One region of the uncultured Psychrobacillus sp. genome, then DNA from elsewhere that is predicted to be linked to it. Evidence: riboswitches for the same ligand, from Rfam matches in the RefSeq annotation. Region 1 holds a riboswitch; each other region holds the start of a gene.
What was found. Region 1 has a riboswitch for preQ1 ahead of Q0371_RS16335 (QueT transporter family protein). Riboswitches for the same ligand answer to the same signal wherever they lie in the genome.

Region 1 (10,558 bases):
ATCGATAATGAGACCTATGCTATTACCCCAGTATCTATGGGTAATCCACATGGAGTAATATTTACTAATGACGTCCTTTCATTAGATCTTCCCACTATTGGGCCTAAATTCGAACATCATCCTATGTTTCCAGCCGGTGTAAATACGGAATTCATTGAAATTGAAAATAGGAATTCACTTAAAATGCGTGTTTGGGAACGAGGAAGCGGTGAAACATTGGCTTGTGGAACCGGAGCTTGTGCTGCAGTGGTTGCCTCCGTATTAAATGGTTACTGCGAGAAGAATACCGATGTGATTGTAAAGCTCCTTGGTGGAGAGCTCATCATTCGCTATACAGAGGACACAGTTTATATGACAGGTCCTGCGACTACCGTCTTTACAGGTCTTATAGAACTCTTATAGCCACAACATACTATATATAAATTAGTAAAAAATAGACTTATAACCTAATAAGTTTCATCTAACCAAGAAATTTAACAGAAAATACTGTCAATTGTAACGATAATGGAAATTCATTGTAATCAACCTGTAACATTTAACTGCTACTATATGTTTAGACTAAATAGCAGGGGGATAGTGTATTTGAAGAAAATCTTAGGAACACTTATCATAACAATTGTACTATTGGTCAGCGGAGTAAATGTTGCTTTTGCCGCAACCACGACTCACTCAGTAAAAAAAGGAGAAACTTTATATACGATTTCTAAAACGTACAAAGTTTCCGTTAACAACTTAAAAACATGGAATAAATTAACTACAGATAAGATTAAGACTAATCAAAAACTAGCTGTTGCTGCTCCAGCAAAAAAAGAAAAATCTAAAACACCATCTAGATCTAATGACAAAGTAACAAAAGAAATTACCGTTTCAGCAAGTGCATTTACCGCAAACTGTAATGGCTGCTCTGGTATCACTAGCTCTGGTATAAATCTAAAGAAAAATCCAGATGTAAAAGTAATAGCTGTTGACCCAAGTATTATTCCAATTGGGACAAAAGTACACGTAGAAGGCTACGGTTATGCAATCGCAGGCGATACGGGAGGAGCAATTAAAGGCAACAAAATTGATGTATTCTTCCCTACTAAGAACGAGGCTTACAAATGGGGACGCAAAAATGTAACGGTTAAAATATTGGAATAGGATTTAAAAAGCATTGAATAGCGTTGACTACAGACACTCAAAGAGATTTGAACGTGTTTGTAGTCTTTTTTTATGGCTATGTTAAAGGTAAAGGTTGATTTAAATACACATAAAAAATGAGCTAGGATATTTTCTCCTGGCTCATTTTACTTTAATATTATTTTTGACTAACGCACCCTTTATCCAATTTTCTTCTGATTAACTTCTAGTATTTTCTTTAAGGTAGAATGAATATTTTGGAGGCTTATTAAAATAAATCCTAGCATAATAAATGTCACTATTTCACCTGTAAATATTGAGACTATCGCTATTATTAAAGCATATATCCCATAAAGATAGCCTTTCATTTTATATCACCTCGCCAGTTAAAAATTTCTATTACTTTATAACTTTTTCTTAAACTAATATACCGCGTGGGTTTAAGTGTAACATTCTTTTTTCGGTTGCTTCTGCCATTGTGAACAATAAAATTTATTTATTACTGAATTCCCTAAATATACTAATTCTAAATTTATTATTCTACACTAGAAATTGTTTGTAACATCTCTTTTATCGACTTAATATGGTTATACTAGGAGAGTATATACTACTTGATTTTTATAAATACATAGATAAGGAGTCACAATAAATGAATAGTAAAGATATAGGAAAAAAAATTAAAAGCGTTCGTTCTAAAAGGAAACTAACTCAGCAAGTATTAGCAGATCTTGCCGGAATTACAAAAAGTCATATTTCAAAGATTGAAAATGGCTTGACTACCCCTACTCTAGTAACTCTTTCAAAAATTGCTAAGGCTCTTGATAGCCCAACGTCTTGGTTTATAGAACAAGAAGAACATGGAGAACTCTCCATTGTTCGAAAGGATAATCGTGAAGCAATTGAAGAGAAAAACGAAATTGGATACGAATATGAATTATTAGCAAATAAAAAGAATATGAGTTTAATCACTCCTACTATAGTTAGTGTTTTACCTGGCGCTGAAACTGTAGATCCATATATACATGAAAATGATGAGTTTATTCTTATACTGACAGGATCCATTATTCTTTCTTACGACGGGAAAAAATATGAAATGAATATTGGAGATTCTGCATACTTTTCTGGTAAAAAACCTCACATTTTTTTATCCAATAGCAAACAACATACCACTGTTTTAACAATCTATATAGATAATAATTAAAAAATTCTAAATAAATAGCATATTAACTTTACAAACAATATATAATATTATACATTGAGTATAATGTTATTCAACTTTGTTGAATCACAGTTTATTTGTTGAAAGGGGAGTTTATATGTCTAGTTCTAGAATTAAAGGTTTTTATCAGCTTAGTCTTGAAGACAGAGTAAATATTGTAACTCAAGATAAAGAATTAACTGCTGAAGAGAAAAATATCCTAACAGGAGAAACAATATTTCCAATGTCACTTGCAGATTCTATGGTCGAAAATGTCATTGGACAATTTAGTATACCAATTGGGGTTGCTGCTAATTTTAAGGTAAACGGAAATGATGTATTTATACCTATGGCCACAGAGGAGCCCTCAGTCATTGCAGCAGCTAGCAATGCTGCCCGAGCTGCTTACGATTTAGGTGGATTTTATACTTCTTCCACAGGAACAATCATGAGAGGGCAAATTCAAGTGTTGGAGGTATCTGATCCACATGGAGCTAAGGCAAGAATATTTGAGAATAAGGATGAAATACTAGCAAATTGTAATTTAAAAGATCCTACGTTAGTAAAACTAGGTGGCGGGGCTAAAGATTTAGAAGTCCACTTAATAAATACTGTCAGAGAAACAATGTTAGTCGTTCACCTACTGGTAGATACAAAGGATGCAATGGGAGCTAATGCTGTTAATACAATGGCTGAAGGAGTTTCCCCCCTTATTGAAAAGATAACAGGTGGAAGGGTTGTACTAAGAATCATAACTAATCTTGCAGACAAACGATTAATTAGATCTAGAGGTGTATTCTCTGCTCAAGCACTTGGGGGGCCTGAAGTTGTAAAGAATATTGTAAGCGCTTACGAGTTTGCTGATGCTGACCCATATAGGGCGGCTACCCATAACAAAGGAGTGATGAATGGGATTACATCCGTAGTACTAGCAACAGGAAATGATACAAGAGCTGTAGAGGCTGGAGCGCATGCTTATGCTTCAAGAACTGGGAGATATCGTTCTTTAACCACATGGGAGATAAATGAAGATGGAAATCTGGTAGGTTCTATCGAGCTTCCAATGGCTGTTGGAATAATTGGAGGTGCTACTAAGACACATCCTGTAGCAAAGGCTTCACTCAAAATAATGAATATTACATCAGCTGTAGAGTTAGCTGGAATCATTGCATCAGTTGGTTTAGCAGAAAATGCGGCTAGTCTAAGAGCTTTAGCTGCAGAAGGCATTCAGTCTGGTCATATGCGCCTTCATGCAAAGAACCTTGCTGTAATGGCAGGTGCGAAAAAGGAAAATATAGATTTAATTGTTCAAAAAGCTATACATGAAAAAGATTTACGCTACGACAGAATCTTGCAATTAACTAAAGAAGTTCAGGAGGGCTAGAATGGAGGAAAAGTTGAATAAACATAGTTTAGTAGACAAAGCTAAAAATGAAAGCTTTGTAGAAATATTGGGGGACACCATTTCTGGAAAACAACTTATTTCCTCTATTTTACTTAGCGTTTTTGTTAGTATAGGCGGGTATAAATTAGGCCAGTTTATTTTCCCTAAAATTGCAGAAGCACAAATGGTTAACTCTTATTCTCTTTTACTAGGTATTGCTGGAACTGTTACCATATTAATCGTTAATTCTATAGCGTTTAAACCAAAGAGGATTCTTGTCGAAGATGAGATTTCTTCAGAAAATATGGCTGAAATTTATGAAGACTTGCAGCTTGATTATGAAGAAGAAATTAGTTTAATAGAAAATGATCCTATTACACGAAAAGAGCTTGAAGACTTAGGAGTACTTTCAAACTTTAACCTTCCTCAAAAGGGGGCTCATAAATGAGTATTTATTTAGTTGCCCTGTTGTTTGCTTTACTTGGAGCAATTGTCTTTTCTTTAATCGGGCTCATTTCAGGAACTGATGAAACAGCTATTATGGTCCCCCTTACCTTACTGGTAATTCTTTTAGGAGCCCCGCCTGAAGGTGTATTTGCCTTTTTCATGGCAGCAGTTTTAGCAAAACATTTAACACACGCTGTTCCTACAGCATTAATGGGTATTCCGGGTGATACTACAGCAGTCCCTTTAATTGATCATGCTAATACATTGAGACGAATGGGCATGCCTCATATAGCTTTAAGAAAAATGATTTCAGGTGGAATCATTGGAGCGTTTATTGCATTACCTACTGCAGTTTTACTTGGACAGTTTTTAGGGCAATTCGCAGATTTTTTCAAATCATCTTCAGGTCTTATTTTTACATTAGCTGCATTTTTAATTGCTTACTTCTCAAAAGGAAGATGGGCCAGTGTTCTATTAATTATTCCGTTTGCATTTTTTATAAAAAGTCTAGATACATTAAGCTTTTCAATTTTAGACAAACATTTATCAATCACTTTCTTTCTTGGAATTGCAATAGGTCCCATGTTATCTGATATATTAATCGCTGCTTCTTCTAGTGCAAGGAAAAGTGTTTTAAGAAACAAAGCGAACGAATATCATTTAGCTCCAGAAACAAAATCTTGGAAAGGGTATTTTCCTAATCCATTTAAAATTCTAACTGGAAGACAGACAATCTTTACTTCGATAACTACATTTATATCATCTCTTACGTTTGTATTTAGTCCAGTTGGGATGACTTCTCTCATGGGAGAAATCGTAGGGTCTAGAACAAAGGGGGCTTATAAAAAATCTACTACTAGCTTAACGGTTATGAATGGGGTAACAGAATCTACTTATATTGCAGAAGCAATTATTCCACTTATAGCCTTTGGAATTCCGTTAAGCCCAGTTGCTCTGGGACCAGCTTCTCCTTTGTTTAATGCTCCACCCGTTTTTACAGTAGAACCAATAAATAATCTACACACCTATTTAACGTCGTGGGATTTCTTTATTTTTGGTTTAATTGGAATTACAGTTGCTTCTTTAATTGCATATCCATTTTCGATGAACTATGCTCGTAAAGCATCAGTCCTAGTCTTAAAATACGTTAGTCAAGAAGCAATTATTGCAATGTTTATAGGGCTAGCATGTTTATTAGCTTATCATGAAGCTCAGCTTGTTGGGATAGTGTTGACACTTACAGTTGCTACAGTAGGCGGCCTTTTAAATCGTATTTTAGGTATCGGAGCTGGTGTTCAGTTTATGGTATTTTACGCATCAAGCTGGATTATTCTGCAACTATTTGGTTTTTAAGATTCTAAAAGGATAGACAATACTAGTAAATAAATTAAAACAACGTGAAATCAGAAAAAATTGATTTCACGTTGTTTCTGCTTTATACGCCAGCTGTTTTCTTGTAAGACTCTCTACGTTCCTATTGTTTCGACTCCAGGTCGAACAAGCTAGCGCAAAAGCCTAAGCAGGAGCAAAGTGACGAGGAGATTGAAGTCCATGCCTTGCAGAAAGCGTCCGTCGTAACGGAAAACAACTATTTTTTATTTTGAGGAGAGTTATGTCCCGTCCTCCTTTATAATTCATTCAGTAACCCTTAGCTTTTCCTCTATTCTCTCTAGAACTTTTTCAAAATAATCTAATGGATGAGGCACAAAGTTGTCCTTATCTACATTTTTTTCTATACTACTCCTTACTCCTTGCTCGTTGATCAATATTCCTTCTATCTTAATAGATTCTACGTTACCTTTCCATAGCCCCATAAAAGACGAAAACTCAGTTCTAACAATTCCAGCTACCTCTTCTGTTTGTAATGTAAATGCATCCCATGTAGGAGTAGCTTTATAAACAAAGTTATGAGCAAACTCCTTATCGATTAACTCCTCTGAGATAATCGTGTAGCCTATTACCCCTAAGGACTCCAGCTCCCTAAAAGCCACTTCGATCCCTAGTTCCTCTTCTACCTCTCTTACCCCGTCTTCTACTGATTCTATTGATAACAGATGACCAGCTGCCGTAATATCCAATAAGCTTGGGTAATCTTTTTTCTTATCACTCCTTAGCTGGAGATAGATGTAATCCACTCCTTCTTCTCTACAGACAATCCAGCAATGAAAGGTTTCATGCCAAAGTCCTAACCTATGTATTTCCTCACGAGTAGCCACTCCCGTAACATTTCCTCTATGGTCGAACGTTTTCAGCATTTCCATGTGAAGACCCCTTTTAAAATAATCATTTTTTATTCTATATGGTGTTTGAGTTGAATATATTTAAATATTGCAGTCATATAAAACTCGTAGAAAGAAAATAGGTGATTCCAATATGATAAAGCTTCTATTATCCTTCAGTCTGACATTACTAGTTTTTATTCTACCATTTCCATCGGTTAGTCTCGCCACTGAAAGCAATTCATCTGTGGATCATACAGTTGTAGAAAAACATATTAACAGATTATTAAATAAGAAAATAGAAGATAGCCGTCCTCCCGTCCCACCCTCACCAAAGAAAGCTAACGTTTACTTAACCTTTGATGATGGGCCAAATAAGTTTACAACTATTAACCTTCAAACCCTTAAGCAATACGAGGTTAGTGGCACATTCTTTTTTTTAGGAAAGCATATGAAGGAACATGAATCCATTGTGAAAGCTGTAGCAAAAAATGGGCATTATATTGGGACTCATAGTATGACGCATGACAAGACTAAGGTTTACAAAAACGCAGAAGCCTTTATACAAGAAATTAATAGCGGGGTTAGCCTGATCGAGCAGATGACGGGGCACAATCCAAGGCTGATTCGTGTACCTTACGGAAGCAAGCCACATGTAACAACAGCCATGCAGGACAAACTTATTAAACAAAACTATAAGCTTTGGGATTGGGATGTGGACTCTAACGACTGGAGATACACTGATAAGCAGTATAAAGAAATTGTTAAAAACGTTCAGTTGGAAACAGAGAAAGCGTACAAATCGGGTGACAAAGACATTATTATACTCCTTCATGATAGAAGCCAAACTACTAAGGCACTCCCTCTTATTATTGAATGGCTCCAAGAGGAAGGCTACACACTTAAAACATATGAAGAAGAAAGGCATATAGTTCAAAATTTCCTTCGTGACAAATCATTATAAAAGACAACTTAAACCATGAGTGGTCCCAGCCTATTCATGGTTTTTTTTATTTCCCATGCTAATCTTTAAATTACCTTTATGTTGGAACTTCTTGACATCCTACCTCTATTAGCCTATTATTATGGATTGTTCGATAAATTAACGTGGTTCGAGAACCTCCCACGGTAAAAAACTAAGGAGAAATGAATATGAACATAAAAACGATGGCTACGAGCGGGATCATTGCAGCTTTATATGTGGCTGTATCTATGCTAGTGGCACCCTTTGCATTCGGTGCTTTTCAATTTCGGATATCCGAGATGTTTAATCACCTAATAGTATTTAACAAAAAGTATTTCTTTGGTATTGTGATTGGAGTATTTATTACCAACCTGTTTTCCCCATTGGGACTTTACGATTTAACCTTTGGTGTGGGACATTCCCTAATCACTCTATCTATTAGTATACTTATAGGTAAAGTTGTAAAAGATCAGCTATGGCATATGATTTTAAACACCATTTTGTTTACATTTACTATGTTTATAATCGCCATCGAATTGCACCTCTATTTTGATATTCCAGGTTCTTTATTTTATGAAACTTGGTATACAGTCGCTTTAGGTGAATTTGTAGTTATGGCAGTAGGTATTCCATTAATGCTTGCCTTAAATAAACGCTTAAAATTTAAGGAACTCATATAAAAAGTAGAGCCCTCCATTATGGAGGGCTCTTACTTTATTCCTTTACAAACTCAATCGTGCTTCTTACTGTATCTATAGGTCTCACTAAGCCTTCGATTTGAGCACGTTTCGACTCTAAAAATGGTGGCAAGGAAAGCTTTTCTCCTAAAGTTTCATAGGGCTCGTCACCCATGAATCCAGGACCGTCAGTCGCAAACTCAAATAATATTCCATTCGCCACTCTCGCATATAGGGATTGGAAGAAAAAGCGATCTACGAATCCCGATGTATTGAATCCAAAGTTTTCCATTCGCTCTGTCCACTCATCTAAAACCGCTCTGTCTTCTACGCGGAATGCCGCATGATGCACTGTTCCAAAGCCTTGACGACCAGGTGGAAGAACAACATTCTTTTCTACAATCACCTGTGCTCCGTTTCCACCTTCTCCAACCTCAAACAAGTGAAAATCTCCATCCTGGGCAATCTCTTTAAACAGTAATACCTTTTCTAAAACTTCTTTCATATAGTCAAACTGTGCAATTCGAATGTGGATCGGTCCTAGTCCAGTAATGGCTTGCTCTAAAGGGATAGGCCCTTTTTGCCAAGGTGTTCCTGATTCCACTCCTGTATTATACTCATCAGAAATTAATTGATATTGCTGGTCGTCAAAGTCAACAAAAGAGAGAACCTTCACTCCGAACTGCTCCTGTATACCACTGTGTTTAACGTTCAAGCGATCAAATCGTTTAACCCAGTAATGGAGGGAATCATCCGTCGGAACGCGAAAGGACGTTTTGAATATTTCATCCGTTCCATGTGTACCTTTTGGAATTCCCGGAAAATCAAAAAATGTCATGTCTGTCCCTGCTCCACCAACATCATCTGCAAAAAACAAATGATACGTTTGAATATCGTCTTGATTCACCGTTTTCTTTACTAATCGCATTCCTAATACGTATGTGAAAAATCGATAGTTTTCTTCTGCACTGCTCGTAATTGCCGTTACATGGTGTAATCCCTTTAAATGATTCATATATGGTAAACCTCCTGTTTTATCTCTAATTTAAATATCTTTAATTCGAGATAATTTTATCATGTAAAAAAATAGAAGTCAATCAGAAAAGCATAGGCGCCTATCCCTGCCCCGACAGGCTAATGGGGAAAAGCGCAAGTACATATGTCTACCAATTTCAGAATTTTTATAGTTTCCTACACAATTAAAAAAGGCCGAACAGCTAGTTTGCTACTCGGCCCCTTTTTTATACATCTATTTCTGTACCAATTCTCTGTTCCCTTGCCTTTACAAAAACACCCTTTGCAACTGCTAAATCATAGTACGCTGCTCCGACAGATTTGAATAAAGTGATTTCCTCTTCATGCTGTCGACCTTCCACTGTTCCAGTAACAAGTTCTCCAATTTCTCCATGGATTTTATCGAAGGACCATTCGCCAATTTCAGAAGCATGCATGAGTTCCCCTGCCTCACCTTTAACTCCAGCCAAATCGTCTACTACAATTTTAGAAGACTTGGTTATCGTCGCTACATCCATTTCAAGCATGTGGGGTAAATAAGAGCCAACTCCATTAATATGAGTCCCCGCCTTTAAGTCCTTCCCATTAAAAACAGGCTCGTTAGATCTCGTTGCACAGCAGATAATATCTGACTCTCGCACTGCGGCTGAAACGTCCTTAAACACCTCATAAGGAATAGTAATCCCAAACTCTACTAGTTTTTGTCCAAATTGCTCTGCTTTTGAAGAAGTTCTATTAACTAGCAAAATTCGTTCGATATCTCGTACAGCTAGCACTGCAAGCACCTGCTCAAATGCCATTGCTCCTGTTCCGATTATGGTCAACACCTTCGAATCCTTTTTTGCTAGATAATCTGTAGCAACACCACTAAGTGCTCCAGTTCTTAGCCTTGTTAAATAGGAGGCATTTAACATGGCCAAATGCTCTCCGTTTTTTGCATCCGATAGTAAAACGACGCCTTGTGTAGTTGGCTTTCCTTGTGACGGATTGTTCGGGAAAATGGTCACTACCTTTACAGCTGTAACCTCCCCTATTAAATCAGCACTTGGCATATACAATGCAGATGCTTCATGCTTTGGAAATTCAATTACTGTTCTATGTGGACTCGCTAATTTCCCTGCTGCCTTTGCTTTTAATATCCCTTTGACATCCTCTATTGCATCTTTCATCTTATATGTACACATAATCTCCTGTTCATTAACTACTAGCATTATTTAAAACCCTCCCTAAAAATAAAAGCTCGTCTTGCCTTAAGTAGCGTAAGACGAACTTTATGTTTACATCTTTATACTTTACTAAGTTCTTTTTCTGCCTTTGCTAATGACTCATCTTTTTTAACTGCAGTCACCTCATCCAGGTTTTGTTGGCTTCTATCTTTAACAGCCCAGATTGCCAATAAAGAAATGACCGCTGTGAAGATAATATAGAATGCAACTGGAACATAGGATCCATCAAATTGTAGCATTAGACTCGTAGCTATTAATGGTGCTGTTCCACCTGCTAAGGCCGCTCCAATTTGGTAGCCTAGCGTGATTC
Region 2 (10,558 bases), on a different contig from region 1:
AGAAACGAGTTGAACGGTGATGTCTTCATTTGCGTACATCGCTGCAGCAGTAAACACTTCATAAGGTGCAATAACGTCTAATAAATCAAATCCATCAAACAATACAATTTGGATATACAGAATATTACCTCCATTTAAAATGATTTTTATTCGATAATGTCTTTACTTTGTAAGTAAATTTTTCAGTCGTTGATATTCCGACTCAGTTAGGTCCCCCTCAATTACAAGGTCTTTAAGACGGTCAATTTGCTTGGAATGCATATAACGACAGCGTATTGCGTATATGCGAACCGCTACAATACAGAATAGTGTAAGGCAAAACAAAGCACCGAATGGAAAGAATGAGAAAGTTTGATCTTCAATACCCATTTGTAAATCCTCCCTTAATATAGTTAAAGTGTGGAGTATTTCAAATAGATGATGATAGCTCCACAATGAAAGAATAACCTTTGAATGTCTCAAAAGAGGGTATGAAACAATCACAAAATCATCACAATCCATCGGAAAACTTATTCTTTAATGTAAAAGTGATAAACTAAAACTATATTTTAATTTTGTTAATTTGTATCTATGGGAGTCGTCTGAGGAAAGGTGGAATTTTCGTAATGGAAAGATATACGGTTTTAGTCGTTGACGATGACATTAGCATTGTTGAACTATTGAGAGATTTCTTAGAAAATGAAGGCTTTTATGTGAAAACGGCTTATGACACTAATTGGGCACTCGTCGCCCTGAAACAAAGTACAATTGATTGCCTCGTCCTAGATATCATGATGCCGGGTCAAAATGGTTTTGAGTTATGTCGGCAGATCCGTATGGAAAGTAATGTGCCAATTCTATTTTTAAGTGCTCTGAGTGATGACGTAGATAAAATTCGTGGATTAGCACTTGGAGGAGACGATTATATAGTCAAAACTGCTTCGCCAGGAGAGATTGTTGCAAGAGTAAAGGCTGTATTAAGGCGATCCAGTTCTAAGCAAGAATTCAGAAAGGTCTTAGATTATGGACGTCTCTTATTGGATCTGTCCACAAGAGAAGTATTTATAGATGGGCAATCCATATCACTGACGCCGAAAGAGTATGATTTGCTGCAACTGTTCGCGGAACATCCAAAATATGTTTTTTCATATGATCAATTACTCGGAAAATTTTGGGAAGGGATTGGTGATAAACATACTATTCGTGTCCATCTAAGCCGACTTCGGGAGAAAATTGAAGCTGATCCGAATAATCCCCAATTTATAGTTAACGTATGGGGTATAGGTTATCGCTTCAAAGGAGAAAAAAGTGAAAACTATTCGCATTCGTAAATTTACCATTCTTAGTTTATTAATTATACTTATTTTCCCGTGGATATTTTATGTAGGTGGGCATTTTCTTGAAACAAAGTCATTCAATCTTGGAATTCCGACCAATTCAAAAATTACACAAATAGTTGCGGGAATTACGGGTCTACTATTGGCCTTTTTGATTGTGGCCTATACAATGCGAAGATATATTCTCCTCCCTTTAGAGAAAATGAGCCTCTGTGCTCGCCAAATTGCAGATGGAGATTTAGATATCCAAATCCCTTCTTCAAAGATTTCAGAAATTGCTGAAGCCCATGATGGGTTTAATGTTATGGTCGATAGTTTAAAAAAATCTTTTGATAAACAAGTTGAATTGGAAGATGAACGGAGGTTTGTGATTGCTGCTGTTGCGCATGATTTACGGACACCGTTATTTGCCTTACGGGGTTATTTAGACGGCCTAGAGCAAGGTATTGCTGATTCGCCTGAAAAGAGAGCAAAGTATTTGGCAGTTTGTAAGGAGAAGTCAGCGCAGTTGGACCGACTTGTAGAGGAGCTTTTCACGTTTGCGAAGACAGAGTACCAAGAAATGGTACGTGGTGAAAATAGGGTTGATCTGATACTTGTTCTCAAGAAATCGATTGAAAGCTTAAGCCCTCGGGCTGAGCAAAAGGATATCTCTATCATTGTAAATAATTTGACAAGTGATTGTAATATTAAGGGCGATTCACACTTATTAGAGCGAGCATTGAATAACTTAATAGATAATGCGGTCAGACATACACCTAGAAATGGTGAAATTTATATCAATTGCAATAGAGATGAAACATGTGTGATCTTTACGATACAAGATACAGGGGAGGGGTTCTCTGCAGAGGATCTGCAAAGAGTTTTTGAACCGCTATATAGAGGGGAAGCATCAAGAAATCGCTCAACGGGAGGAGCCGGATTAGGATTAACTATTTCTCAGCGAATTATTAAACAGCATGGCGGGGACCTAGTTGTAGGAAATCATCCAAAAGGTGGAGCATACTTAAAAGGCTGTATACCCTTGGATACTTAATTATCAGTGCTCTTAATGCCTGAAGGATAGACCGTTCACTAAACTTAAGAATTTTTTTCAATATCTAGACTGAATTTGTGATAGGGAGAAGTATATTATTTCTAAAAGAACAAACTGGAACGATATTGTCACAATATTCTAGCTGGTAAGATGGTAACAATTTAACAGTATTAGTATACCAGTCATTAAAGGAATATAAATTCCTCTTGAAATGGGAAATCCCTATTCAAAATTAAGAAACAAAAAAGCAGCATCTCACAAGGAGATGCTGCGGTAGAATTCTTTGTTCCTGAAGAACTCTAATGGGTTTGGCACCCAATAATGCTAATTTGCCTAATCTAAAGTTACCATTATTCGGTGTCAACGAGAGTTGTTTATTACTTATATAATATAGCATAGCAATCCGTGATATCGTTACTAATTATGTATTCTGTGTATAGAATACATAAAAATGAGGCCACATTCGATTTATACAAATCGCACTTATTTAATAAGAGAACCACCAAAAATATTGATCCAACATGTTTTGGTGGTTTAAACGTAAACGAGTTGTATGAAGCTTCCATATTAAGGTCGGTAGGTATTCAAGTTATTTGTTTATAGTGTTATGGAGTAATTGCTAAAGGTACCCCAAACCTCCTGTTTAAATAATGACGGATAAATGGACATAAAGTTAACGATTATTAAGGCATAATCTAAACTTGGGTATAGGTCAAATAAAAACCTATCGCCATATCGAATGGTTGTTAATGCAAGTGGTAATTCGCGCCTAAAAACTTCATTCCGCTTTGTTGCTGCACTTAAGTCGTGATTTTCTTTATCTAGATATAGATATACGTTGTAATTTAAACTATTTCCTTGTGTTTTCCAAACGCCTAGTACTTCGTCTCTCATTTCAGTATTAATTTTATCCCATGCAAATTGTGTTCCAATTGTTAAGAATAATTCTCCAGTGAAATCAGAGTGAGTCAGTGTGTGACTTCTGGAAATGATGGGTCCTGTAGCTGAAACACCATCTCGATATTCAACAGTGAGTTTATCTGGATTTAACTTACTCATGCCACCAACTCCAATCGTTTTTTTACCAATATGCTATTTTTTAGTTTGAGGTTGGTTAAAAGACACAGATGTAATGATTTTAATTGGAGGAGCAGAAGTAAAAAGGATAGCAGAGACCAAATAGGTCAAGTTATCCCTTCCAATGTTATTGAATTTTGCAATAAACCTCAAAAGCGTCCTAATTTTGTTAAGCTACTGTTACTTAGTAGTTCTTCATAAAATAATGAGTAAGTTGGTAAATTGGATAGAATGACATAATTCAGGTTTTTTTCACAATACCTAGGGGTGAAAAAATCGCTAGAGTTAAATACCGAGATAAAGACATTGATCTCATCGCAGGGTGAACTGGGAATGAAAATTAAATAAAAAAAAGGTCGATTTTCTACATTAATAGAAAATCGACCTTTTAAAATCTTACTGTGCTGTTAATCCGCCATCAATTACGAATTCTGAACCTGTTGAATAGCTAGATTCATCAGAAGCTAAGAATAGTACCATGTTTGATACTTCCTCTGGTTGTGCAACGCGTTTTAAAGGAATGTGTTTAGCGAATTCTTCAACCGCTGCTTTTGTATCTTCTTGCACAACCATTGGTGTAGCGATTACACCTGGATGTACAGAGTTTACGCGAATGCCCATTGGAGCTAAGTTAATTGCAGCTGCTTTTGTCATACCACGTACGGCAAATTTAGTATCAGTGTAACCAACAGCCCCAGCAACTAAGCCGTTCATAGAAGAAATGTTGACGATGGAACCGCCACCAGCTTTCATCATGGAAGCTGCTACTGTTTTCATACCTAAGAACACGGAAACTTGGTTAATGTCAACGATACGACGGTATTCTTCTACTGTAATATCCAGCATATTTTTAGCCATTGTAATACCGGCATTGTTTACTAAAATGTTTACTGGACCAAAAGCTTCTTCTGCTTTTGCAATAACGGTAGCCCAATCCTCTTCAGATGTTACATTTTGTTTTACAAAAAGCGCATTCTCACCTAACTCAGCTGCAAATGCATTTCCTTTTTCCTCATTTAAATCTGTTAAAATGACTTTTGCACCGTGCTCAACGAATAATTTTGCATGTGCTGCACCCATACCTTGCGCAGCTCCTGTAATAATTGCAACTTTACCTGATAAACGACTCATGTAAATGGCCTCCTAAGTTTCATATAAAGTGATAGCTGACTATCACTTTTATACTTACTAGTAAACAACTTAACTGTCAAAATGTCAATTCCTAAGTCCGTTACTTATTATGGTCGGATGTAACGTAAAAAAACATCCTTCATCATTAATAATTGTTTTTCTGCAGTAAGTAACGACGAAAGATAGGCATCATGCTTTGTCAGCCTTGATTTATAAGCGAATATACTAAAATTTTGAACCATCGTCATCATAAATACTTGCAAATCGGCATCAGATCTTAAACTACCATCTTGCTTGCCCTGATCACCTACTGTTAATAAAATACCTGCCAATTTGCTGCGTGCAGATAAGTATTCTGCATATTGATCAGGTGATTCCTCCGCTATTTTTTCATATAAATCAAATGACTCAAAAAACTTCGCTAAACGTAGCTGTGGATCCTTCGTTACATTTATATAATAATCTAAAATCTGCTCTATTTTTTCATATGCAGGGATTGTTTGCTCCACAATCTCCCCTACATCTGTAGCCATTTTATCCGTAATAGCATTTGTAGCAGCTATCACTAAATACTCTTTTTTAGGGAAATAACGGAATAACGTTGCTATTCCAACGCCAGCAGCAGTCGCGATATCTTGCATTTGTATAGTTTGTATACCTTGTTCCAAAAATAAGTCTGTTGCAATCTTGATAATGTTTTCACGACGTTGTTGCTTTTGTTGTTCTCGTTTACTCATCTCTACTCACTCCAACTGTTCTTCATACCTTGATTGTAACATGTTTAATCGTATGAACTCCTAATCACATCCGGATAAAAAAGGTAAGACAATAAAAAAACCAACCTTATGGGGTTGGTTTTTTTGTTATGAAAGATGTTAATAACGTTTAATCTAATTGAGTCGAAGCCAATTCTCTTATTTCGTATTAGTTTTTGGTACTTTTACTGGTTTAAAAATGGAGAGTAGGAAAATAACTAAACCTACAATACCAATACCTAAAATTATGTTGAATGATTGGCCAGTATAGAACCCACTTCCAAAGTAGAAAATATCACGTAAACCCTCAGAAGCAAAACGAATCGGTACCCATGGACGAATGAAGTTGACGAAGAAACTTGGAAGCATTTCTTGTGGTGTCATTAGAACACCCATACCTAATAGCATGACAACCATGAATAATGTAATGGCTGGCTTTCCGATCCATGCAGTAATAGCGGATACTAATAAGAAGAAACAGAACGCTGCAAACGATACAAAGAAAGCAACTAAGAGGTAGCTTGGCATATTAATACCAGCCAAAAGTGCCAGTGTTGCAACGGTAAAGCCCGAGAATAAGGCAATAATAACACCAAATAAAATCTGTCCACCTATCAGGCGTAATGTTTGTTTACGTGTGAGCATTTCCTTTTTAAGTATGTTTGAAGATGCTAAAAATACAATGAAACCACCGATTAATGCACCTACCCACGCAGGTACGGCCAGTAATGTTGGTGCACTGCCATTTGCTGTAGCAGTAGAGATCGCATTAAATACTTTTTCTTCAGACACAATAGGGTTTACAAGCACGGGTGCTTGATTAACATCGATTTGTTGATCACCTATTTGTGCTACAAAGTTTGTTGAATATTGGTTACTAATTTGAGTAATTAAACCATTTAAAGCAGTTTTCGCAAAGTTTGCGCCAGTCATGTTAAAGCCTTGGTTAATATATACTTTTAATGTTGCTGGTGTGTTGTTTACCATGGCATTTTGTACGGATTCATTAAAACCTTCAGGAATAACTAAAGCTGCATAATATTGTTTATCCGCAAATAATTTTTCAATATCTGCTTCTTTTTCATTAGTAAAAGCAATCGTTGGCTCTTTGCCATCCATCCCTTTACTCATTTGTTCAGCTGCTGCCCTCACAACGTCAACGTGTTCGCCCTCATCACTTGTAATCAGTGCAACGGGTAGATTTTTTACTTGTGGATCTCCTTGAGCAAATAAGTTTAAGGAGAATAGCGCAATTATTAATATAACAGCGATGGGTGCAGCCCATGCTAATTTTTCTTTAAATAGTCTCAATCGATTTCGTCCTTTCTAATTTTCAAGATGTTGTTTATTAGTGTGCTTTAGTATGCGTTTATCTTATAATTTTTATGAAAGTAAAAGCAATGAACAAAAGTGAACAAGATGTTGAGTTTTGATGGAAAGGTGATTTATATGAATATTTATGAAGAGAAGAATCGTAAAACGAAACAACTTATTCAGAAGTCATTTATGCAGATTTTAGATAATAAGTCGTTTGAAATAATTACAATAGGGGATATTACGAAACATGCAAAAGTTAACCGAGGGACATTTTATTTGCACTATAAGGATAAATTCGATTTACTGGATCAAATAGAACAGCAGTTATTTGCAGATCTAGGGAACCATATTGATGAATTACAATCGAATTATTCACCTACACATACATTTGAAAAAGAACAAGAACAACTAGCTGCCACATTATTCAGTTCTATTAAAATGCATTCGCCTTTATTAAAAATATTCTTAAGCAATCATGGCAGAGCAGGATTTCATCTTCGATTTAGAGCTGCCTTTTCAGAAAAAGTACGTGTTAATTTAGAGAGAAATGATAGCATTAATGCCAAATTAAAAGTTCCAATGGAATATTTTTTATCGTTTATCACATCTGCATTTTTAGGGTTAATCGAGCAATGGGTGCAAAATGATTTAGACAAAACTCCTCAAGAAATGACATCAATATATATTAACATTATTTCTTTTATTCAAAAGAAGTAGCGAGAGACATAAGTTCGAGAATAACATCTACTGGCGTACAGGATGAGTGTAATAGCTGCAGGTAGAATATAAAAAGAAAGGAGTTCTGCTATTATGGAGCAATGTTTGCTGTGTCATTTAGAGTTAGTGCCCTCACAAAACGTTATATTAAGTAATGAGTATTGTATGTTTTTACAACTTGACGAGGCTCGTGAGAAAGGTGTACAGCTTGAGGGGGCTGGTATTATTGTGCCAAAAATACATAGAGAGACAGCTTTCGATTTAACGAAAGAGGAATGGAATGCTACTTATGAGCTTCTACAGAAAGTGAAGCAATATTTAGATGAGCTTTATGAGCCAAGTGGCTATAATTTAGGCTGGAATTGTGGAGAAGTGGCAGGGCAGCATATAAATCATGCGCATTTTCATGTTTTGCCAAGATATAAGGAGGAAGCATTAGCTGGAAAAGGTATAAGATATATGTTCAAAGCGGAAAAAAATAAAAGAAATGTAATGGAGTTTAACGTATCAGAAGAACTTTAACAGTATTATTGACAAGGTACAAAAAAGTATATTTGAAATTTCTTACCATTTTATATAATATATTCTTATAAAAGAATGCCCGGAATTAAACGGGAGAGGTTCATAGCTAATACCCTCTATAAAAAACTATGGAAACATGACAATTCGCCATGTCCATATAGGACGTGGCTTTTTTATGTTTAATGCATATGTTTTATTAGAATGATTGTTAAGGCCTCTCTGGAGAAATGTCGGGACCATTTTTAAGGAGGAATTTTAACGCATGACTAATTTTAGAATAGTTGATAAGCTACAAATAATCGAGGAAGATATTCAAAGTAGTCAGCTGAAATACCATTCAAAACGTGTTCTTGTTAGCAAAGAATTTACTTTTGATGCTGCTCATCATTTGCATAACTATGAGGGTAAATGTAAAAATCTACATGGTCATACGTATCGCGCTGTACTAGGTTTAAGTGGCTATACGGATGAACGGGGCATTGTGGTTGATTTTGGAGACATCAAGGAGATTTGGAAACAGAAAATAGAAATTTATTTGGATCATCATTATATAAATGAAACACTACCACCGATGAACACCACTGCAGAAAATATCGTCGTTTGGATTTATGAGAAGTTGACGGAAGCCTTACTTGATGAACAACGGTTTAATGGGACACGTGTGGAGTTTATCAAGCTGTATGAAACTCCTACAAGCTATGCTGAGGCGAGAAGGGAATGGATGGAGGTTGAGTAAAGTACCTGTTATAGAGATTTTTGGTCCTACAATTCAAGGTGAAGGAATGGTAGTTGGCCAGAAGACTATGTTTGTACGCACTGCCGGATGTGATTATTCCTGTTCCTGGTGCGACTCATCCTTTACATGGGATGGCAGTGGCAAGCATCTTATCGTACAAATGACAGCAGAAGAGATCTGGTCTGAGTTGAAACGCCATGGAGGCAACGGTTTTTCATTCGTCACGATATCAGGAGGAAATCCGGCACTTCTTCGTCATCTGGGAGCTCTTGTTGCCATTTTAAAAGAGAATAATATTAAGATTGGCGTTGAAACCCAGGGAAGTAAATGGCAAGATTGGTTGTATGAAATAGATGAACTGACAATTTCTCCGAAGCCACCTAGCTCTGGTATGACGACAGATTTTTCTGTGCTTACTAGTATGTTGAAAAAACTGAAAGATAGAAGAAACAACCAGCATATATCTCTTAAAGTCGTCCTATTCAATCAGGAGGATTATACCTATGCTAAAGACGTTCATCTCCGATACCCAACTATTCCTTTTTATCTACAGCTAGGAAATGATGATATTACTTCAAAGGATAATATACATTTAGTTAGCCATTTATTAAAGAAATATGAAATGCTAATCGATCAAGTGATGATGGATGAAGAATTAAAGAACGTTAAAGTGCTGCCTCAGTTACATACACTCATCTGGGGAAATAAAAGAGGTGTATAGCTCTTCTTATAGATACCGACGTTGGCCATTTAGAATATAGTAAGTATGAAGTTCCTTTTAAAATAAGGCTATGTTAAAGGTACAGGTTGATTTAAAATACACTTAAAAAATGAGCTAGGATATTTTCTCCTGGCTCATTTTACTTTGATATTGTTTTTTACTAACGCACACGTTAGTTGAATAACTAAGCTTATTTGTGATCCTCAATAGTTTCAATGTCACTGAGAAAAATTAAACCATTTCTTTTTATCGTGTATCCAACAAAGTATGTCTCACCTTTCTGAATTAAATTCATTACCATTGGTTCCCTAACAATTACGTTAATCTCTTCTTGATATCCCACTGGAATATTGGGTTGAACAACTTGCAAAATATGTGCTTTGGTACTTTAATTCGTATGCTCCGTGGAAAGAATCCTAATTCGATTCATTCGTTTTTTTGGAAAAGGATTCTATCCGGATTGTAAGCCTATCTTAATAGGACCTTTACTTTTAAAAAAAAAATAAAAATAATACTCATATTCTATTAGGAGTAAATGTTAGTAATTCATTTTCATACCTTAATGGTTGACTGAGAACTAAATGTATAGAATAATAAAACTATACATTAGAATTATTATAAGATAATTTTAATACTTATGAGAAATAATAAATAATACATAGGAGGCTATAAATCATGGCATTAATAGGTAAAGAAATTGCACCATTCACTGCAAAAGCATTTCAACAAGGTGAATTTATCGACGTATCTTCTGAAAACTTCAAAGGTAAATGGTCGGTAGTATGCTTCTATCCTGCAGATTTCACTTTCGTATGTCCTACAGAGCTAGAAGACTTACAAAATGAATATGCAACATTAAAATCTTTAGGAGTTGAAGTTTACTCTGTATCGACAGACACTCACTTCACACATAAAGCTTGGCATGATACTTCCGATACTATCGGCAAGATCGAATACATAATGATTGGTGATCCATCCCACACAATTTCTAAAGCATTCGATGTATTAAATGAAGAAGATGGCTTAGCAGAGCGCGGTACTTTCATCCTTGACCCAGAAGGTATTGTACAAGCTTACGAAATTAACGCTGGTGGTATCGGTCGTGATGCATCTACGTTAGTAAACAAAATAAAAGCAGCTCAATATGTTCGCAACAATCCAGGCGAAGTTTGCCCAGCTAAATGGCAAGAAGGCGGCGAAACTTTAACTCCAAGCTTAGACTTAGTTGGT
Region 3 (10,558 bases), on a different contig from region 1:
CCCTTTGCTTACAAGCTTACAGAAAGTGGTGATTTAGAGCCCTTACAGGACGAACTGTTAATAGAAGCAGCTGTTACCGACAATATTGTACCAATGATGGTGATCACCAATTTTTCATCTACTGAGGCTGGAACTAATCTCATGCATGTCATTTTCTCTAATCCAGATATATTAAAGAAATTGATGACAAACGTTATTCAGATTATGGAGGATAAGGGTTATAGAGGATTGAATATTGACTTGGAAAACGTATTACCAGAAGACAGAGATGCTTATACCTCCTTTCTCCAGCTAACAGTCGATACACTTCATCCTAAAGGGTACTTTGTTTCTACTGCAGTTGCTCCTAAAGTTAGCGAGACTCAATCCGGCTTGCTATATGAAGCACATGATTATGAAGCACATGGAAGAATTGCAGACTTTGTGATCCTAATGACGTATGAATGGGGTTGGCGCGGTGCATCTCCTCAAGCGATTTCCCCCGTCAATCAAATGAAAAAGGTAGTAGAATATGCTTTAACTGTTATTCCTGCAGACAAACTATTTTTAGGCTTTCAAATATATGCAAGAGACTGGAGAATTCCTCATGAAGCTGGGCAAATTGCAGAGACCTTTAGCCCGCAGGATGCAATTACATTGGCTACCCAATACGGAGCAAGAATACAGTTTGATACAGTGGCTCAATCACCTTTTTTTAATTACACAGATGAGCAGGGACAAAAACATGAGGTTTGGTTTGAGGATGCTCGAAGTGCTCAGGCTAAATTTAATTTAGTCAAACAATATCGTTTGCGAGGTATTAGTTATTGGGTGTTAGGTTATTCCTTCCCTCAAAACTGGGTATTGTTAGATGATAACTTTGTAGTAAAGAAAATAAAAGATTAAAGTCTATCTCTCATTTAGATGTCGAGTGACTATAAATAAAGAAAGAAACCTACCATCTATTGAAGATGGTAGGTTCTTGATGATTTATAAAATATCGCTTATACAATATCGTCTATAACTTCACTAACGTCTTCCAAAGGTTCCATGTTCTCTGCTACCTTTTGGTCTATTTTTAGTCGAAGTGTTTCTGCTGTTTCTGCATGTACATCCTTAAGTAGCTCTGGGTTGTTCATAAGAGACATACCGTAAGATGGAATCATCTCTTTGATCTTTGGCTCCCACTCCGTTATATGATCTGGGAAGCATCGTTTAAGAACGTCCAACATAACTGGTACTGCAGTAGAGGCACCTGGAGAAGCACCTAATAAGGCCGCGATGGAACCGTCCTCTGCAGTGATAACTTCTGTACCAAATTGAAGAGTTCCTTTTCCTCCAGCTTCTGTGTCCTTAATCACTTGTACGCGTTGGCCTGCTACAACTAAGTCCCAATCCTCTGCTTTAGCATCTGGGATAAAGATTCGTAGCTCTTCCAAGCGTTGTTCTTTAGACAGCATTACCTGTTGGACCAAATATTTTGTTAGAGACATCTCTTTGGCACCTGCAGCTAGCATTGTAAAGAGATTATGTGGCTTAACAGAAGTTACTAAATCCATCATCGATCCAGTTTTTAGGAACTTCGGTGAGAAACCAGCGAAAGGTCCAAATAGTAGTGATTTTTTATTGTCAATAAAGCGAGTATCCAAATGAGGTACAGACATTGGTGGAGCTCCAACAGCAGCTTTACCATATACCTTAGCATGATGCTTCGCAACTATTTCAGGATTATTACAAACCATGAATATACCGCTTACTGGGAAGCCACCGATATGTTTTCCTTCAGGAATACCCGATTTTTGTAGGAGATGTAGACTTCCGCCTCCACCACCAACAAAGACGAATTTCGCTGTATGGTTCTCGATTTTGCCTTCCGCGAGGTTCTTCACTTTTACTTCCCATTTGCCATCTGGCGTACGGTTTAAATTCTCTACACTAGACTTATAATTGACCTTAACATTTTTAGTCTTTAAGTGATCGAACAACATACGAGTCAATGCCCCAAAGTTAACATCTGTACCAGTGTCAATTTTAGTTGCAGCGATCGCTTCATTAGCGGTACGGTTTTCCATGATTAATGGAATCCATTCTTTTAACTGGGCTGGATCATCAGAGAATTCCATTCCTTCAAATAATGGATTCTGGGTCATCGCTTCAAAGCGCTTCTTCAAGAACTCCACGTTTTCTGTTCCTTGAACCATACTCATATGAGGTAAAGGCATAATAAAGTCCTGAGGATTCTCGATTAAATTACTTTTTACGAGATGAGACCAAAATTGCATAGAAACCTGAAACTGTTCATTTACATTGATTGCTTTTGTGATATCAATAGAACCATCTGGTCTTACAGAAGTGTAGTTGAGCTCACAAAGAGCTGCATGTCCTGTTCCCGCATTATTCCATTCATTTGAGCTCTCTTCTCCTGCACTTTCGAGCTTCTCAAATACTTTTATATCCCACTCCGGTACTAATTCCTTTAAAAGCGTTCCTAAAGTCGCGCTCATAATACCGGCACCAATTAAGATAACATCTGTTTTAGTTTCTGTGTTGCTCACTTTTACCATCCCTATACTTTATATTTGCAGAAGCCTTGTTAACGCTACCAAAACAAAGAGTTAGTTAACCTGCTTCTGACTCTATATAACCGTGACTATTGCTTTAAATTTGTTTATAAGTTCAGAATATCTATTCTATTATAATATAATTAATGATTTTTTTAAAGTGTGTAGAAATTGTGAATTAATTTAGATTAATGGGACTAAAAAAACCCAAACTGTCTCCTCTCCATGTTTATTCCCTCCTCCATCCAATTGATAAATAAAGTAATTATCAACCGTCAGTGCCTCTTCTTTATGAGTTCAAAGAGCACTAAAATACTCCTGGAAAATGTACGTCCCTTCATGGTGCTTAAATACACGTTCCGATTTAAATATGCACTATGAACAGGGCGTGTTAGTAGCGAGTCAGATAGATGCTGCGTAACATAATTTTGGGGTAGAATCGCAATTCCTAAACCTTCCTCTACTAATACTTTTATCATTTCAAATCTCTCTATTTTATAGGATATATGTGGTGTCACATTTTCCTGTTCAAATGCCTTTAATATTTGTGCACTTGTTTCAAACTCAGGCATCCCTATTATAAGTGGTTCCTGAGTAAAATCCTTCAGTGTAAGTTGTTCTTTTTGGGCAAAAGGATGATCTTTTTTTATAAGTACAACATAGGGTTCGTTATACAATAATTCACTTTGTATTTCTTCATCCACAATGTGCTGGTTTGTAATGACTCCATGTACATGTAAGCCTAGCAATGCTTGTCTTACTGTTTGATTATAAAGCGTGTCAATCAGAGTAAGCTGATTGGATGGATATAACTTTTGATAATCAGTAATGACTTGTGACAACCAATAATTTGCTGATTCAATTACTCCTAATCTGATTTCTAACTGTTCTCCTTTTGCCAGCTCCTTTAACTCTGTTTGCATGACCTCGAACTGAGCAACTAAGCCTTTTGACCGTTCCCAAAACTGCTGACCCATTTCTGTTAATTGAAACTGCTTTGTTGTTCTTTCTATTAACGGAGTATCCATTTCTTGCTCAAGTGCCTTAATGGCATTACTTAATGAAGGCTGAGAAATATGCAAGGCTTTAGCTGCCCTGGAAAAGCTGCGATATTTCACAGTGGCATTGAAGTAATACATCTTTCGTAAATCCAATTCTTCGCCCCCATTTATAGTTTTAAACTATTATAATATAAAAAATTAATATTGGTTATTATAAATGTTTAAAATTATACTAACAATATGATTTTTTAGATAAATGAGGGTGGAAATATGCATAAACCTACAGAGTTAAAAATATGGCAAGGTCGCGTGGATCATGAGTCAGACCACACTTACTACCGTTATCATCAAGTAGTGCAGTTGGCATCTACAGATACTCAAGGGAACATTGGAATAATTGGCTTTGCATGTGATGAAGGAGTACAACGTAACAACGGACGCATTGGAGCAAAGAATGCACCTCTCGCTTTACGTAAACAGTTAGCAACATTACCTTGGCGTCATCCAAATTATGAAAACGCTTTAATAGATTATGGGGATGTCATTTGCGAAGGCAATGAATTAGAGCAAGCTCAAAGTGAGCTAGGAGATAAGGTTTCCAACATCTTATCAAATGGAAAGGCGATCGTACTAGGCGGTGGGCATGAAACATTGTACGGACAGTATTTAGGTGTGCGAAAAGCATTTGGTCCAGATGCTTCCATTGGATTAATTAATATAGATGCACACTTTGACATGCGCTCATACGATAAACAGCCTTCCTCAGGTACGATGTTTAAGCAAATTTTAGATGAGGATCCAAATGCAGATTATTTCGTTTGCGGTATTCAACAATATGGCAATACCACTGCCTTATTTGATATAGCAGATCAGTATAATGTGAGTTATTTTACAGATGAACAGTTGGACTTCCCTTCGTTTACTATAGACTTACATAATTTTATGGATACACATGATGTGTTGCTCGTCACACTTTGTATGGATGTTTTAAATGCTGCGGAGGCGCCTGGAGTCAGTGCACCGTCACCATTTGGCTTATCAGCTGTAAAGGTCCGAGACATTCTACGCCAAATGGCTTCTCATAAAAAAACAGTCAGCTTTAGTATTTGTGAGGTCAACCCTTTACTTGATGTAGATAACCGGACGGCAAAATTGGGAGCTTACTATATCAATGAAGTAATTATGAATAGTTTCGAATAAACAAGGGGGATACGTATGGTATTAAATCAAATTACAACGCTCAGTCTAGCAGTGGCATTATTTTTAATCGGTACATTTTTAGTTAAAAGAATTGGATGGTTGAACCGCTTTTGCATCCCGGCACCAGTAGTTGGAGGCTTAATTTTCGCCATTTTAGCAACCGTATTAAAAAGTTTTGATATTCTTGACATAACGTTAGATACATCACTTCAATCCATTTTCATGATTACCTTTTTTACAACCATCGGACTTGGGGCAAGCTTCAAGCTTGTAAAATTAGGAGGAAAACTACTCGTTATATATTGGTTAGCTTGTGGATTTCTAGCTTTCATGCAAAACGTAATTGGCGTTTCGTTGGCAAAGGTAATGGATATTCATCCGCTGATCGGTGTAATGGCTGGAGCTGTTTCCATGGAGGGTGGACATGGGGCTGCAGCTGCCTATGGGGAAACCATTGAAGGTCTTGGAATTCCATCTGCTATCTCCATTGGTATGGCTGCCGCTACTTGTGGTCTAATCGCTGGTGCCCTTGTCGGTGGTCCAGTCGTTCAATATTTAATACGCAAGTTCAACTTAAAGCCATCTTCTGAAGAAACAGAAGAATATGTAGAAAAAGCACAGCATGAAATTACCGAGAAATCATTTATGGTACAGGTCTTCTTAATTACCTTCTGTATGGCTGTTGGTACATATGTCGGTGAATGGTTCTCTACTATGACTGGTTTTGTGTTACCGGGCTACGTAGGGGCGATGTTTGTAGCTGTAATTGTTCGTAACATTTTAGATCGCTTTAATCCTAATCTAATCAATATGAAAGAGATTAACCTAATAGGAGATATCTCTCTTGGTATTTTCCTATCTATGGCACTGATGAGCATCAAGCTCTGGGAAGTAGCAGACTTAGCCCTTCCATTGTTTGTCATCATATTAGCGCAAGTGATCTTCATCGTATTATTTGCAGTAATCGTCCTTTTCCGTTTGCTAGGAAAAAATTATGATGCAGCCATTATGGTATCAGGTTTCCTTGGTCATGGACTTGGAGCAACACCTAACGCCATGGCCAATATGTCAGCAGTAGTTTCAAAATTTGGGCCATCCCGTAAGGCGTTCTTAGTAGTACCAATCGTTGGTGCTTTTTTGATCGATGTTTTCGGTATGCCAATTATTATTACTACAATTAATTTGTTTAAATAGACAAAATAAAAGCGCAAGCCTTTAAATATCAAAGGTTTGCGTTTTCTTATTGGAATAGGTTATTCAAAATAGTTATCTCGAAGAAACTCCTAGACTTCCAAGTCAAAAACCATCATGTAATATTTCCCAATTAGTGTTTGGAGGATTTAAATATTTTATTCTGGGTATCTAATATACTTACGAGTTGAGCTTAGGATGTGATGTTTTTATGTTTGGACTATCTGACCTCTTGTCACTGATTATTTCTGCATTTATCATCTTGCCTGTGGTCGTATTTCTGCGAGAATCCGGTTATTTAATCGTTAGCTGGTTATTCGGAGTAGTAAAACCACGGCTTACAATCGGTTCTGGACCCAGGCTCTTTAAAATTGGAATGATTGATATACGTAAATATTATCATTTGTATAGCTGGTTTTCCTACGATGACTTAAAGCGTAAAAGTAAGTTTGCTTATGTTAGCATTTATTCTGGACCAATATTGGTTAACCTGATTATTGCCCTCCTCATTAACTTCTTAATTGCCAACGGATGGGCTGCAGAATATAAAACATTTTGGGATCGCTTTGTTTTCTATGCCTTCTATTATTTGTTATTTGATATAGTACCTATGATTACGATTAATGGTAAACCGAACAACGGCATGATTATTTATGAAATGATTCGATACGGAAAGAGAATCGACTTCAACGCAGAATCCTTCCTCCCAGCTACTTCAGATGTGGAGAACGAGTATCATGAACAGATGAAGCAAATAGAAGAAATAAAAAAAGAGAGAGAAGAGGAAAAACATGAACACTAAACTATTCACTTTTCTTCTCTCTCAAAAGAACCGATTTAAGATAATCTCTTAAATCGGCTCTTTTTTATATAAAATCGTGTTTATGCATTCTTTATCGTAAATACAGCCTAGCCTAGTAGCTAAGCCTATTTTTTTATACCTCCCTTAGACGCCTTGCTTTAAGAGCAAGCCCTTGGTTCAGTATCAAGGCACCTATCATTTGAATGACTGTCTTCACAATTACTTGGCCGACAATTGCTGCTGGTACAGCTTCCCACGGTATAAATCCTGCTCCAAGTGGACTCAATCCAACGATTACAAAAACAACAGAATCAAGAAGACCTCCAACAATACCACTGTAAAAAACTCTCCACGCCATTGGTAACTTTAAGCGTGTATAGATTTCTGTATCTGCTGTCTCGGCGATGACAAAAGATAAAGCAGATGCTGCCACAATCATTAAAGTATCTCCAAGTGCAAATGATGCAGTCCCTGATAAGAGTAATGCTAAGAAGATAAATAAATATGTTTTAGCTCTACCATATTTATTTTGCACAAGATCTCGAAAAATGAAGGTTGCTCCAACAAAAAGCGTTCCCATAGGAACGATAAACATGCCAAACTCTAACGGTGCAAATCTAGCCGTCACCACATTTGCAATAACAATAGATAATAAATAAAATAATATTCTCATTATGCTTCTCCTTTAAACATCACTAACTTTGTAAAGGTTAGTACCGTTTATATATTCTTTTCCTCAAGTTCTCGCTTCGTATTTAAATACTCCTCAAGCCCATTTTCACGTAATTTACATGCTGGGCACTCTCCACAACCATCTGCAATGATTCCGTTATAACAGGTTAAAGTTCTTTCTCTCACATACTCAAATACACCAAGAGAATCTGCTAGCTCCCATGTTTGTGCCTTGTTGATCCACATTAATGGTGTATGAATGACAAAGGAACTATCCATTGATAAATTTAATGTCACATTCATCGATTTGATAAAAACGTCGCGACAATCGGGATACCCACTAAAGTCTGTTTCACAAACCCCTGTCACGATATGCTTTGCTCCTACTTGACTAGCTAAGACACCAGCAAATGAAAGAAAAAGCAGATTTCTTCCGGGAACAAATGTTGAAGGTAGCTCACTTTTATCCCCTTCTTCAATTTTGATCTCCTCGCGTGTCAATGCATTAGCTGCAAGCTGATTTAGTAATGACATATCGAGCACATGATGTTCGATGCCAAGCTCTTTTGCTATTTCTTTTGCACAGTCAATCTCCAGGCGATGCCTTTGACCATAATCAAAGGTCACGGCCACCACTTCTGCAAAATTTTCAATCGCCCAGAACAAACAAGTCGTACTATCTTGCCCTCCACTGAATACAATAAGTGCTTTACTTTGTTTCATGTATAAATCTCCTTCACGACGAAAAACAGCACACTAAGAGAAGTGCTGTTTTCATCTTAGTTTTTTTAAGAGGGTCGCTAATAACCTCTTCCTTGCTAACAAGGATCTATTTAATTAATTTTATTTATAAGTAATCGTCTAGAAGTAAGAAGTTCCTAGTTCCTATTCAATTCCATTTATCGATTATCAATATTTTCTGGATTAAGATCATGGTTCATTAAACGATAGCTCGCGATTTCCTCATATTTTGTTCCTGGTCGTCCATAGTTGCACCACGGATCAATAGAGATACCACCACGTGGTGTAAATTTCCCCCAAACCTCAATATATCTAGGGTCTAGCAGTTTGATTAAATCATTCATAATAATGTTCACACAGTCCTCGTGGAAATCACCATGGTTTCTAAAGCTAAATAAATATAGCTTCAGCGATTTACTTTCCACTATTTTTTTATCCGGGATGTATGAAATATACATAGTGGCAAAATCAGGTTGTTGCGTTATTGGACATAGACTCGTAAACTCTGGACAATTAAACTTCACAAAATAATCTCGATTAGAATGGAGATTGTCTACTGATTCTAATACTTCAGGCGCATAGTTAAATGCATATTGCACTTTTTGATTTCCTAATAAGGTCAAATCTTCTAATCCTTCAGCTGACTTTCGGCCAGACATAAAAAAACCCCCTTGAAAAGTAATACCAAATCTTTTCAAGGAGAGGCTGCAACATTTTCTATAAAACTTTACAGGATTAAAACAAAAAAGCCATGTCCAGTTATGGACATGGCATGTTCGTCATGTATCCATAGTTTTTTATAGAGGGTATCTGCTATGAACCTCTCCTGAAAAATTTCAGGTATTTATCTAAAAAAATAATATAATACATGGAGATAAATGTCAAATTGTTTAAAATAATCTTGATACTGCTTTTGTATTCTTTATAACTAGGACTAGATTAGTAAGATATTAACCATTAACTAGTTGAGGCGTCGTGTTACGTATCAAATAATCAAATGATCCAAGTGCAGCGGTTGCCCCTGAACCCATTGAAATGATGATTTGCTTGTATACTGTGTCCGTACAGTCACCTGCTGCGAATACGCCAGGCATGCTTGTCGCACCATGCTTATTAATAATGATTTCATTATTTTGATTTAAATCAATTATACCTTTTAAAAATTCTGTGTTCGGTAGTAGACCAATTTGTACGAAAACCCCTTGTAGCTCAATATGCTCTTCTTTTCCAGACACAACATCCAAATAAGTTAACCCGTTCACTTTATCTGTACCTGTAATTTCTTGTGTTAAGGCATTTGTTAAAACCGTTACATTAGATAGACTATGTAAACGCTCTTGTAATACTGTATCAGCCTTTAGCTCTGCATTCCGTTGTAATAGGTAAACATGATTAACAATACCCGCTAAGTCAATTGCTGCTTCAACTCCAGAGTTTCCACCGCCAACTACTGCCACATCTTTCCCTTTGAAGATAGGACCATCACAATGCGGACAATATGCTACGCCTTTATTTTTAAATTCTTGCTCGCCCGGTACACCTAATTGACGGTAGCGTGCCCCTGTTGAAAGAATAACTGTTTTTCCTTTCAATACTGCACCGTTTTCTAAAGTTACTTCTACCATCTCGTTACGAGTAATACTTGTAACTCGTTGGGATTTCATAATATCTACATTGTAATCCGCTACATGTGCCTCTAGGCTTGAAACAAATTGTGGACCTTCTGTAGCTCTGGTACCAATAATGTTCTCAATAGCCAATGTGTCATTTACTTGGCCACCAAAGCGCTCCGCTACAATTCCTGTGCGAATACCTTTACGAGCAGAATAGATTGCGGCTGAGGCACCTGCCGGACCGCCACCAACTACTAATACATCGAACGGCTCAACGTCTCCAAATTCAGAGCCGTCAGACGCTTCTCCAAGCTTGTTTAAAATATCCTCAAGCTCCATACGCCCTCCACCAAAGTTCTCACCGTTCATATAAACTGTTGGTACGGCCATAATGTCACGTTCTTTAATTTCGTCTTGGAACGTGCCACCCTCTACCATTGTGTTAGAGATATTTGGATTTAACACAGACATAATATTCAATGCTTGCACAACGTCTGGACAATTGTGACAAGTCAGGCTCACGTACGTTTCAAATTTCATAGGTTTCTTGATTGCTTGAATGCGTTTAATCACTGACTCGTCTACCTTTGGAGCACGACCAGAAACCTGTAATAAGGCTAGTACTAATGATGTAAATTCATGGCCAAGTGGTAAGCCTGCGAATGTTACACCTGACTCCTCCCCCACCTTATTAATGCTAAAGCTAGGAGTACGCTCTAGTAATGCATGTTGTACAGTAATTAGCGGAGACATATTTTCTAACTCCGTTACAAGATCAAGCATATCATTGGATACCTT

Region 2: it holds a riboswitch for preQ1, as region 1 does, so the genes downstream of both, queD (6-carboxytetrahydropterin synthase QueD) here and Q0371_RS16335 (QueT transporter family protein) in region 1, are expected to answer to the same signal.
Region 3: it holds a riboswitch for preQ1, as region 1 does, so the genes downstream of both, queF (preQ(1) synthase) here and Q0371_RS16335 (QueT transporter family protein) in region 1, are expected to answer to the same signal.

The regions. Positions count from the first base shown of each region.
Region 1 is NZ_CALIED010000077.1:12,386-22,943, forward strand. It holds gene dapF (diaminopimelate epimerase) at 1-402, shown strand, start outside; gene Q0371_RS16300 (LysM peptidoglycan-binding and 3D domain-containing protein) at 583-1,140, shown strand; gene Q0371_RS16305 (helix-turn-helix domain-containing protein) at 1,769-2,320, shown strand; gene Q0371_RS16310 (hydroxymethylglutaryl-CoA reductase, degradative) at 2,436-3,701, shown strand; gene Q0371_RS16315 (hypothetical protein) at 3,703-4,149, shown strand; gene Q0371_RS16320 (tripartite tricarboxylate transporter permease) at 4,146-5,501, shown strand; gene Q0371_RS16325 (NUDIX domain-containing protein) at 5,783-6,409, opposite strand; gene Q0371_RS16330 (polysaccharide deacetylase family protein) at 6,522-7,331, shown strand; PreQ1 riboswitch class I at 7,469-7,513, shown strand; gene Q0371_RS16335 (QueT transporter family protein) at 7,520-8,011, shown strand; gene Q0371_RS16340 (ring-cleaving dioxygenase) at 8,046-9,023, opposite strand; gene Q0371_RS16345 (ornithine cyclodeaminase family protein) at 9,250-10,233, opposite strand; gene Q0371_RS16350 (MFS transporter) at 10,308-10,558, opposite strand, start outside.
Region 2 is NZ_CALIED010000019.1:43,995-54,552, forward strand. It holds partial or broken gene Q0371_RS04275 (DJ-1/PfpI family protein) at 1-123, opposite strand, end outside; gene Q0371_RS04280 (hypothetical protein) at 163-369, opposite strand; gene Q0371_RS04285 (response regulator transcription factor) at 606-1,310, shown strand; gene Q0371_RS04290 (HAMP domain-containing sensor histidine kinase) at 1,288-2,352, shown strand; gene Q0371_RS04295 (staygreen family protein) at 2,950-3,411, opposite strand; gene Q0371_RS04300 (glucose 1-dehydrogenase) at 3,826-4,560, opposite strand; gene Q0371_RS04305 (TetR/AcrR family transcriptional regulator) at 4,668-5,297, opposite strand; gene Q0371_RS04310 (ABC transporter permease) at 5,475-6,626, opposite strand; gene Q0371_RS04315 (TetR/AcrR family transcriptional regulator) at 6,765-7,349, shown strand; gene Q0371_RS04320 (HIT domain-containing protein) at 7,443-7,871, shown strand; PreQ1 riboswitch class I at 7,961-8,007, shown strand; gene queD (6-carboxytetrahydropterin synthase QueD) at 8,134-8,607, shown strand; gene queE (7-carboxy-7-deazaguanine synthase QueE) at 8,600-9,328, shown strand; gene ahpC (alkyl hydroperoxide reductase subunit C) at 10,004-10,558, shown strand, end outside.
Region 3 is NZ_CALIED010000019.1:54,898-65,455, reverse strand. It holds gene Q0371_RS04385 (LysM peptidoglycan-binding domain-containing protein) at 1-885, shown strand, start outside; gene Q0371_RS04380 (malate:quinone oxidoreductase) at 984-2,543, opposite strand; gene Q0371_RS04375 (LysR family transcriptional regulator) at 2,816-3,694, opposite strand; gene hutG (formimidoylglutamase) at 3,812-4,741, shown strand; gene gltS (sodium/glutamate symporter) at 4,751-5,935, shown strand; gene Q0371_RS04360 (hypothetical protein) at 6,144-6,734, shown strand; gene Q0371_RS04355 (VUT family protein) at 6,868-7,407, opposite strand; gene queC (7-cyano-7-deazaguanine synthase QueC) at 7,455-8,129, opposite strand; gene queF (preQ(1) synthase) at 8,306-8,806, opposite strand; PreQ1 riboswitch class I at 8,931-8,977, opposite strand; gene ahpF (alkyl hydroperoxide reductase subunit F) at 9,098-10,558, opposite strand, start outside.